Regions from separate parts of the Staphylococcus lloydii genome, predicted to be linked through region 1. Evidence: a T-box and tRNA genes for the amino acid it is inferred to sense, from the RefSeq annotation. Region 1 holds a T-box; the other holds one or more tRNA genes.
What was found. The T-box of region 1 lies ahead of serS (serine--tRNA ligase). A T-box ahead of a tRNA ligase gene usually reads a tRNA of that ligase, here a tRNA-Ser.
Positions count from the first base shown of each region.

Region 2: it has a tRNA-Ser gene. The T-box ahead of serS (serine--tRNA ligase) is inferred to sense a tRNA for this amino acid. The anticodon was not compared.

Region 1 is NZ_CP064056.1:10,788-15,006, forward strand. It holds gene hutH (histidine ammonia-lyase) at 155-1,657, shown strand; T-box leader at 1,724-1,910, shown strand; gene serS (serine--tRNA ligase) at 1,970-3,256, shown strand; gene ISP08_RS00055 (AzlC family ABC transporter permease) at 3,456-4,151, shown strand; gene ISP08_RS00060 (AzlD domain-containing protein) at 4,148-4,219, shown strand, end outside.
Region 2 is NZ_CP064056.1:1,815,241-1,819,459, reverse strand. It holds gene lplA (lipoate--protein ligase) at 1-154, shown strand, start outside; gene ISP08_RS08835 (IDEAL domain-containing protein) at 234-452, opposite strand; gene ISP08_RS08830 (competence protein ComK) at 697-1,260, shown strand; tRNA gene ISP08_RS08825 (tRNA-Asn) at 1,408-1,482, shown strand; tRNA gene ISP08_RS08820 (tRNA-Ser) at 1,485-1,573, shown strand; gene ISP08_RS08815 (nuclear transport factor 2 family protein) at 2,065-2,433, shown strand; gene ISP08_RS12940 (hypothetical protein) at 2,502-2,633, opposite strand; gene ISP08_RS08810 (TM2 domain-containing protein) at 2,723-2,932, opposite strand; gene ISP08_RS08805 (GNAT family N-acetyltransferase) at 3,107-3,679, shown strand; gene ISP08_RS08800 (1,4-dihydroxy-2-naphthoate polyprenyltransferase) at 3,714-4,219, opposite strand, start outside.

The DNA of each region.
Region 1 (4,219 bases):
GCACAATAATTTTACATATATGTGGATAACCTGCTTTATCCTGTTAAATCAGTAATCTGATAATACGTTACGACTATTGCTATAACTATTGTTACTCAAAAAATGAAAGCGTATACTTTGAGTTGCATGCTAATTATTGAGAGGAGATGGGATAATGGTATTACAATTAACAGGAAATGATTTAACGATTGCAGAGATTAAAAACTTTTTAAATGAAAGAGAAACTGTAGAGATTACAGATGAAGCACTGCAACGTGTTAAGCAAAGTCGTGCAACAGTTGAAGATATTATCGCTAATAAAAAAACAGTATATGGTATTACGACTGGATTTGGTTTATTTAGTGATATCAGAATTGATCAAGGGGAATATGAACAATTACAAACGAACTTAATTCGCTCACATGCTTGTGGTGTAGGTAAACCATTTGGAGAAGAAGTGTCATTAGTGATGATGGTTTTACGTTTAAATACTTTATTAAAAGGACATTCAGGCACAACTGTAGAACTGATTGACCAACTTATTTATTTTATTAATCAACGTATTATTCCGGTCATTCCACAACAAGGTTCATTGGGTGCTTCAGGAGACTTAGCCCCATTAGCACATTTAGCTTTGGCATTAATTGGTGAAGGTAATGTTTTCTACCAAGGAGAAGAAGTTGATAGCAGACATGTCTTAAGTAATTTAAATAGACAACCTTTACAGTTACAAGCTAAAGAAGGACTAGCATTAATTAATGGTACGCAAGCAATGACTGCGCAAGGCGTGATTAATTATATTGAAGCGGAAGATTTAGCATTACAGGCTGAATGGATTGCAGCATTAACGCATCAAGCTTTAAATGGTATTACAGACGCATATAATGAAAATGTACATAAAGTCAGAAACTTTGATGAACAAACTGCTGTAGCAGCACGTATGTTGGACTGGTTAGACGGCTCGCAATTAACAACGAGACAAGGTGAGATTCGAGTTCAAGATGCTTACTCTTTACGTTGTATTCCTCAAATTCACGGTGCGAGTTTCCAAGTATTTAACTATGTTAAAGAGAAATTAGAATTTGAAATGAATGCAGCTAACGATAACCCACTTATTTTTGATGAAGATGATGAAACGCTCGTTATTTCAGGTGGAAACTTCCACGGGCAACCTATCGCATTTGCCTTAGACTTCTTAAAAATAGGCGTTAGCGAATTAGGTAACGTTGCCGAACGTCGTTTAGAACGTCTCGTTAACCCGCAATTGAATAATGGACTACCAGCATTTTTAAGTCCACAACCAGGGTTACAAAGTGGAGCAATGATTATGCAATACGCTGCAGCCAGTTTAGTATCAGAAAATAAAACATTAGCCCACCCTGCTAGTGTGGATTCTATACCTTCATCAGCGAACCAAGAAGATCATGTTTCAATGGGTACGATAGCCTCACGTCATGGTTATAATATTATTGAAAACACGAGAAGTGTCATTGCGATTGAATGTATTATTGCGCTACAAGCAGTGGAGCATAAAGACATTGAAAAATTATCACCTAAGACACGCGCGAAATATGATGAATTAAGACATATCATCCCAACTATTACTGAAGATAGACAATTCCATAAAGACATTGCAGCGGTTGCACAACATTTACGTGATAGAGCTTATAATGCTTAATCAGCTTAACAATGTTGCTTGAAAATAACATTTGAATTTGCTATATTTAATTTAAGTAAATAGAGCATTGTTCATAGGCTAAGTAATTTTAAGACGCTTGATATCAGAGAACTTGTGGTTGGTGCGAACAAGTATCAGCATTAAAATGAATCTACCTATATTTGAGAACAATCGGTTTAACCGTTATTTTAGTGAGAGCGCAGTCTTAATTAGGCTGTTAAATAGGGTGGCAACGCGTGACCACGTCCCTTGTGTTAGGGATGTGGTCTTTTTTTGTTCTACTCAAATAAACATCGAAAGGAATTGAATGATATGTTAGATATTAGAATGTTTCGTACAGAACCTCAATTAGTTAAAGACAAAGTAGCTAAGCGTGGTATGAGCGAAAGTGTTGTTGATGAGGTACTTAATTTAGATGAAAAACGTCGTCAATTAATTAGTCAATCTGAAGAAATGAAGGCAGAACGTAATAAAGTAAGTGGTGAGATTGCTCAGAAAAAACGTAATAAAGAAAATGCGGATGATGTAATTGCTGCAATGAGAGATTTAGGAGACAAGATTAAACAACTTGATGAACAATTAAATGATGTCGATGAACAATTAACGAATCATTTAGCTACTATCCCTAACTTAATTCACGATGATGTGCCAGTTGGCGATTCAGATGAAGACAATGTCGAGTTAAAACGCTGGGGCACGCCAAGAACATTTGATTTTGAAGCTCAACCTCACTGGGATATAGTGGAAAACTTAAAATTGGTTAATTTTGAACGTGCCGCAAAAGTATCAGGCGCACGTTTCATATTTTTAACTGGCGAAGGCGCACAATTAGAACGTGCATTAATGAACTATATGGTTACTAAACATACGACACAACATGGCTATACTGAAATGATGGTACCACAATTAGTTAATGCAGAATCAATGTACGGCACAGGTCAATTACCTAAGTTTGAAGAAGATTTATTTAAAGTAGAAAAAGAAGGTCTATATACGATCCCAACAGCTGAAGTGCCTTTAACTAACTATTATAGAAATGAAATTATTGGTCCCGATGTCTTACCTGAGAAATTTACAGCACAATCAGCATGTTATCGAAGTGAAGCGGGTTCAGCAGGAAGAGATACAAGAGGTCTAATTCGCTTACACCAATTTGATAAAGTAGAAATGGTACGTTATGAAAAACCTGAAGATTCATGGAATGCATTAGAAGAAATGACGCTTCACGCAGAAGCTATTTTAGAAGAATTAGGATTACCTTATCGTCGCGTGATTTTATGTACTGGAGATATAGGTTTCGGTGCAAGTAAAACTTATGATTTAGAAGTTTGGTTACCAAGCTATGATGACTATAAAGAAATAAGTTCTTGCTCAAACGTTACAGATTTCCAAGCACGCCGTGCAAATATCCGCTTCAAAAGAGATAAAGCATCTAAGCCAGAATTAGTTCACACATTAAATGGTAGTGGGTTAGCAGTAGGTCGTACCTTTGCAGCTATCGTTGAAAACTATCAAAATGAAGATGGCTCAATTACAATTCCTGAAGCACTCGTACCATTTATGGGTGGTAAAACTAAAATAGGTCCAGTAGTTAAATAACCGTAAATTAAAGTAATAACTAGCGTTCCGTCTATGAGATGGAACGCATTTTTAATAGGGTAGGGGAGTCTAGAGGATAGTTGTTTTTAGCATTCCGTTTGTCTAACTTAACACAAACGGAAGACTAACCTTATTGCTCGCTTAAATATTCTGTATTAGACTGTCAATAATATGTTTTCAGGTAGGGGAGGGGTAGTATATGGCTTCGCATTTAACATTTAGGCAAGGTGTTAAAGAATGTGTGCCTACATTATTAGGTTATGCAGGTGTTGGACTTTCTTTTGGCATCGTTGCGGTAGCATCTAAATTTAGTCTGCTAGAAATAGTTTTATTATGCTTACTCGTTTATGCAGGTGCTGCACAATTTATCATTTGTAGTTTAGTGATTGCTGGAACACCTATAACTGCAATTGTGCTTACGACATTTATAGTTAACTCGAGGATGTTTTTATTAAGCATGACATTAGCTCCCCAATATAAAGATTATGGTTGGCTCAATCGTTTAGGATTAGCGACGTTAGTTACAGACGAAACATTTGGCGTCGCCATAACACCTCACTTAAAAGGGGAGAAGATAAATGATCGCTGGTTACATGGACTTAATTTAACGGCATATTTATTCTGGACCGTATCATGTATTGTGGGAGCTATTTTCGGTAAATATATCCATAATCCAGATGCACTAGGTTTAGATTTTGCTATTACTGGTATGTTTATCTTTTTAGCAATTTCACAATTTGAAACTGTACAGCGTTCTCAAATTATGACTTACATCGTATTAATCGTTTGTGTCATCGTAATGATGTTTTTATTTAGTTTATTTATGCCTACATATGTAGCAATTATTTTATCTTCGATACTTGCGGCAACGTTAGGGGTGGTGATGACCAAATGAGTATAACGATACATATGCTAATTATCATCGTTTTATGTGGTGTAGTTACGTGGTTAACCAGAGTTATA
Region 2 (4,219 bases), 760 kb from region 1:
TTTCTTCGGTGAAGGGGATATTACTGAGTTAGAACATGCCTTGGAAGGCACATTGCATGATTTTGATAGTATTGCAGAAGCGTTATCACAATATGATATTCGCCATTACTTTGGAGATATAGATCGTTTTGAATTAATTAGGCTTATGTCATAAGCCAAAATAAAAAGTCTATTCACTTACTATTGAATGTAGTAGGGAATAGACTTTTTATAATAATGATGCGCTTATTAAATTAACCAACGAGAAATTCCTCCAGATGTTTGTATTCTTCTGTGTAGCGTTTGAAGTCTTGTTCGTTTTTATTTTGAAGCGCTTTGTCGATTAATGTTTCTAATTGCTCTTTTCGAACGTTTCTTAAAGATTCATCTATAATAAGTTCGATACCTAGGTCATTAATTGTAGAAACAAATGATTCCAATGTATTGTATTTTACATTTGTATTATGTTTCATCTCCAACACACCCCTTCTATATATTTAAGTTAATTATACAATTATTAAATTTTGAAATCAATGAATATTCTGACATTTTAAAAGAAAAAGGTGTAAAAGTATACTTTAATTTATTATTTACTGGAAAAACTTCTGGTCATTTATATAAAAAATGATAAAAAATAAAAATTAATTTAATAATTTATTGATTTTATAAATTTGTTGATATACGATATAGTCAATAAAATTGAAGGAGGCGATTGAGATAATTAATAAATATGTTATAAAGAAAGGAGACATGGTAGTTCAACCGTTTGATACAAAAGAAAGAAAATATGGTGGCACAAGGGTATTAAAATATAAACAACCAACAGAAGAATTAAAAGAAAGAGCGCACAAAATAATTGAACGTTCATGCCGATTTTACGGTAGTAGTTATCATTTTAAGAAAGAGGACACCATACGCATCACAGGAATTATCAGTAAATCCCCGATATTATTCACTCCGTTATTTCCCACATACTTTTTCCCAACACACTCTGATAGAAAAGACGAAAATACATGGATTAATATTCATTATGTACAAAGTATCAAATCACTAAAAGATAGAAAGAGTAAGGTAACATTTGTTGATAACCAATTTATAACTATTGAAATTTCTGGTCATAGTATGAGACATCAATATTTAAACGCGATTTACTATTATTATATGATGGATAGAGAAGCAAGAATAACTACATTTGATCCAGATGCACCTATAGATTATACTAAACCGCAATTAAATATTTATGAAGCATTAGCCAAGTATTCATTGTTTGAACATAAATAGTATATTAATTTCTCATGTAAAAATGGAATATGCGGAATAATATATTAAATTAGTGTAAATGTTCCGCATATTTTTTTAATATTTCTACTTGAAAAATTGTCTGTAATTGATATAATAATATTTGTGCTTGATAAGAAGTGCTATTAATCCACAGTAGCTCAGTGGTAGAGCTATCGGCTGTTAACCGATCGGTCGTAGGTTCGAGTCCTACCTGTGGAGCCATTGGAAACGTACTCAAGTTGGCTGAAGAGGCGCCCCTGCTAAGGGTGTAGGTCGCGAGAGCGGCGCGAGGGTTCGAATCCCTCCGTTTCCGTTATTATAATTCCCGTTAAGTTGACGTTTTTAAAATGTTGATTTGACGGGTTTTTATTTTGTTAAATTTAATTAAGGAATGTAAATTGATTTTTACGCCAACGCTACGCCAATATTGGCATATATTTATCCATTTACGCCAACACGTTGACGTTATCCTTTCATTTCACTTAACTCTGATATTGCTTTATCGTTTTCTTCTTTAGCAGTTTCGTATAGTAAGTGAGAGTAAACGTCCATAGTTTCCGTTATTATAATTCCCGTTAAGTTGACGTTATTAAAACGTTGATTTGACGGGTTTTTATTTTGTTAAGTTTAATTAAGGAATGTAAATTGATTTTTGCTGACGGTGTGAAACAAAAGACTGCACCATTTTTTCCGAAGGTAGTAAAAACTATCGTGAATTTATGTTTATCTTTGAAGCAGTACTTTTGTAAAATATTAATATACCCATATAATAGTGAACAGTAATAAATAAAAGAAGGTGTATTGATGCGTGTATTAGATAGTTATTTTAAATTGTTTGATGAGGCTAATGATAGTGATGAAAGTTTTGCTCAATTAAACGCACTTTTTAGTGATGATATAACTTTTGTCTTAAATGGACGTACTTTTAACGGTAAAGATGCTTGGGAAAATTTCGTTAAACAAGTTTTTGATTCCAATAAAGAGTTAAAACATATGTATAATGGTTGGGAACAAAATAAAGATGGCACCTACGTTACTAAATGGGCTATTTGTGGCAACAGATATGAAACAGGCGTTTATACGCAAGAAGGCATTGATATCGCTAAATTAGATAGCGATGGAAAAATAAGCTATCTTGAAAATAGACCGAATAATAGTGATTTTCTGTCTTAATAAATACTATTTTAAAGCATTTCAATGAAAAAGCGCTAAACCAAATAATTGGTTTAGCGCTTTAATTATTATTGAGATTTATCATTATCATCATTTTTATTTTTGCTACTATTGCTGCTTTTGCTAATTAATCGTCTAATACCTCTAACAATATATCCTACAGCAAGTGCGCGTATAATTCTTTGTATAAATTGTTGCATAAGTTACCTCCTAAGTTATAGCAATTATATAGTAATGCTTACCCTATATTAATAACTTTAAGTCGTATAATCACAAATAAATTATGATGTTAATAAAAAACAATCATGCCATCTTCGTCGGCTTTTTTAAAGAAAATAGTAATGATACCACTTATGATAGCGACAATATATGGGATACCAGTCCAGAAGAAAATGATGTGCAATACGCCTAGAAAAACTTGATTGGAATAAAATTTATGAACGCCAATCCAACCTAATAAAAATGCTAATAATACATACGTTACTTTACTTACTCTCATAACAAAATCCTTTCTAATGATTAACTACAGTTTACTGCTTTAATGAAACACTGGTCAATCATTGTTCAATATAACTGAAAGTTTCGAATTTTAGATAGTTAATTATTTCAATATTTAGTTGATGTTATAATATAATATGAATGATAAAGCATATTAATTTAAAGGAGAAATAATATGATTAGAAAAGCAAAAGCATCAGATAAAGAGGCAATTGCAGAACTTTGTTATATCATATGGGAAGAACTTGAGATAGATATGGTTAAACAAATTGAACGTGAAAGATTATTAAAAGTTATGCAAAAGAGCATCGTCGATATTCAATATAGAGGTAATATTTCTAATATTTGGATTTATGAAATTGACGGGCATGTGGCAGGTTGTTTAATAGCGTATCCAGGAAAAGATGAATTGAAATTAGAACGCGCATGGTTGGATTTAGATGTTGATGAAGATATTAAAGCATTAGGTACACCTATGCCGATGAAAGAAGCAAATGATGACGAATATTATATCGAAACGATTGCTACTTTTCCAAATTACCGTGGCAGAGGCGTTGCTACTAAATTAATGCAATATGTGATTGAACAAGAGCCAACAGCTAAATGGAGTTTGAATTGTGATTATCATAATGAAAGAGCCTATTATGTCTACAATAAATTTGGTTTTAAGACGCAAAGTGATATTGATTTATATGGTCATAATCATAGACATATGGTGTATGAAGGGGATAAAGTACAGACAAATTAAAAAATCGACCTATTACAAGGTCGATTAAAAAGTATTAAATGCCACCTAACAAGGCACTAATGTAAATACCTAGGGCATAAAGTATACCGAAGAAAGTATTTGTTTTACCAGTCGCTTCCATAGCAGACATCATTGTTGCAGGTGTGTCATGTTTTTTAAATCTTCGTACTGCTTTAATTGGCATTGGGAATGAAAGCAATGCGAGTAGGAAGAATATAGAACCACCTGGTCTAAAGAATGCTAAAAATATTACAAATGCATAAGCAATAATATACATTAAACCTAGGAAACGTACAGAATTGTTCTTGCCTAAAAGAATTGGTAACGTGAAACGTCCTTTTTCTTTATCGTTGACTCGATCTCTAATGTTATTGGCCATGTTTATCAAACCGATAGTGATTACGATTGGTATGCTAATCCAAAAAACAAAAGCATGGAGATTACCTGTTTGAATAAAGAATGATAGGACTATAATAATCATGCCCATAAAGAAACCAGAAAACAGTTCTCCAAAAGGCGTCCAAGAAATAGGTAATGGAC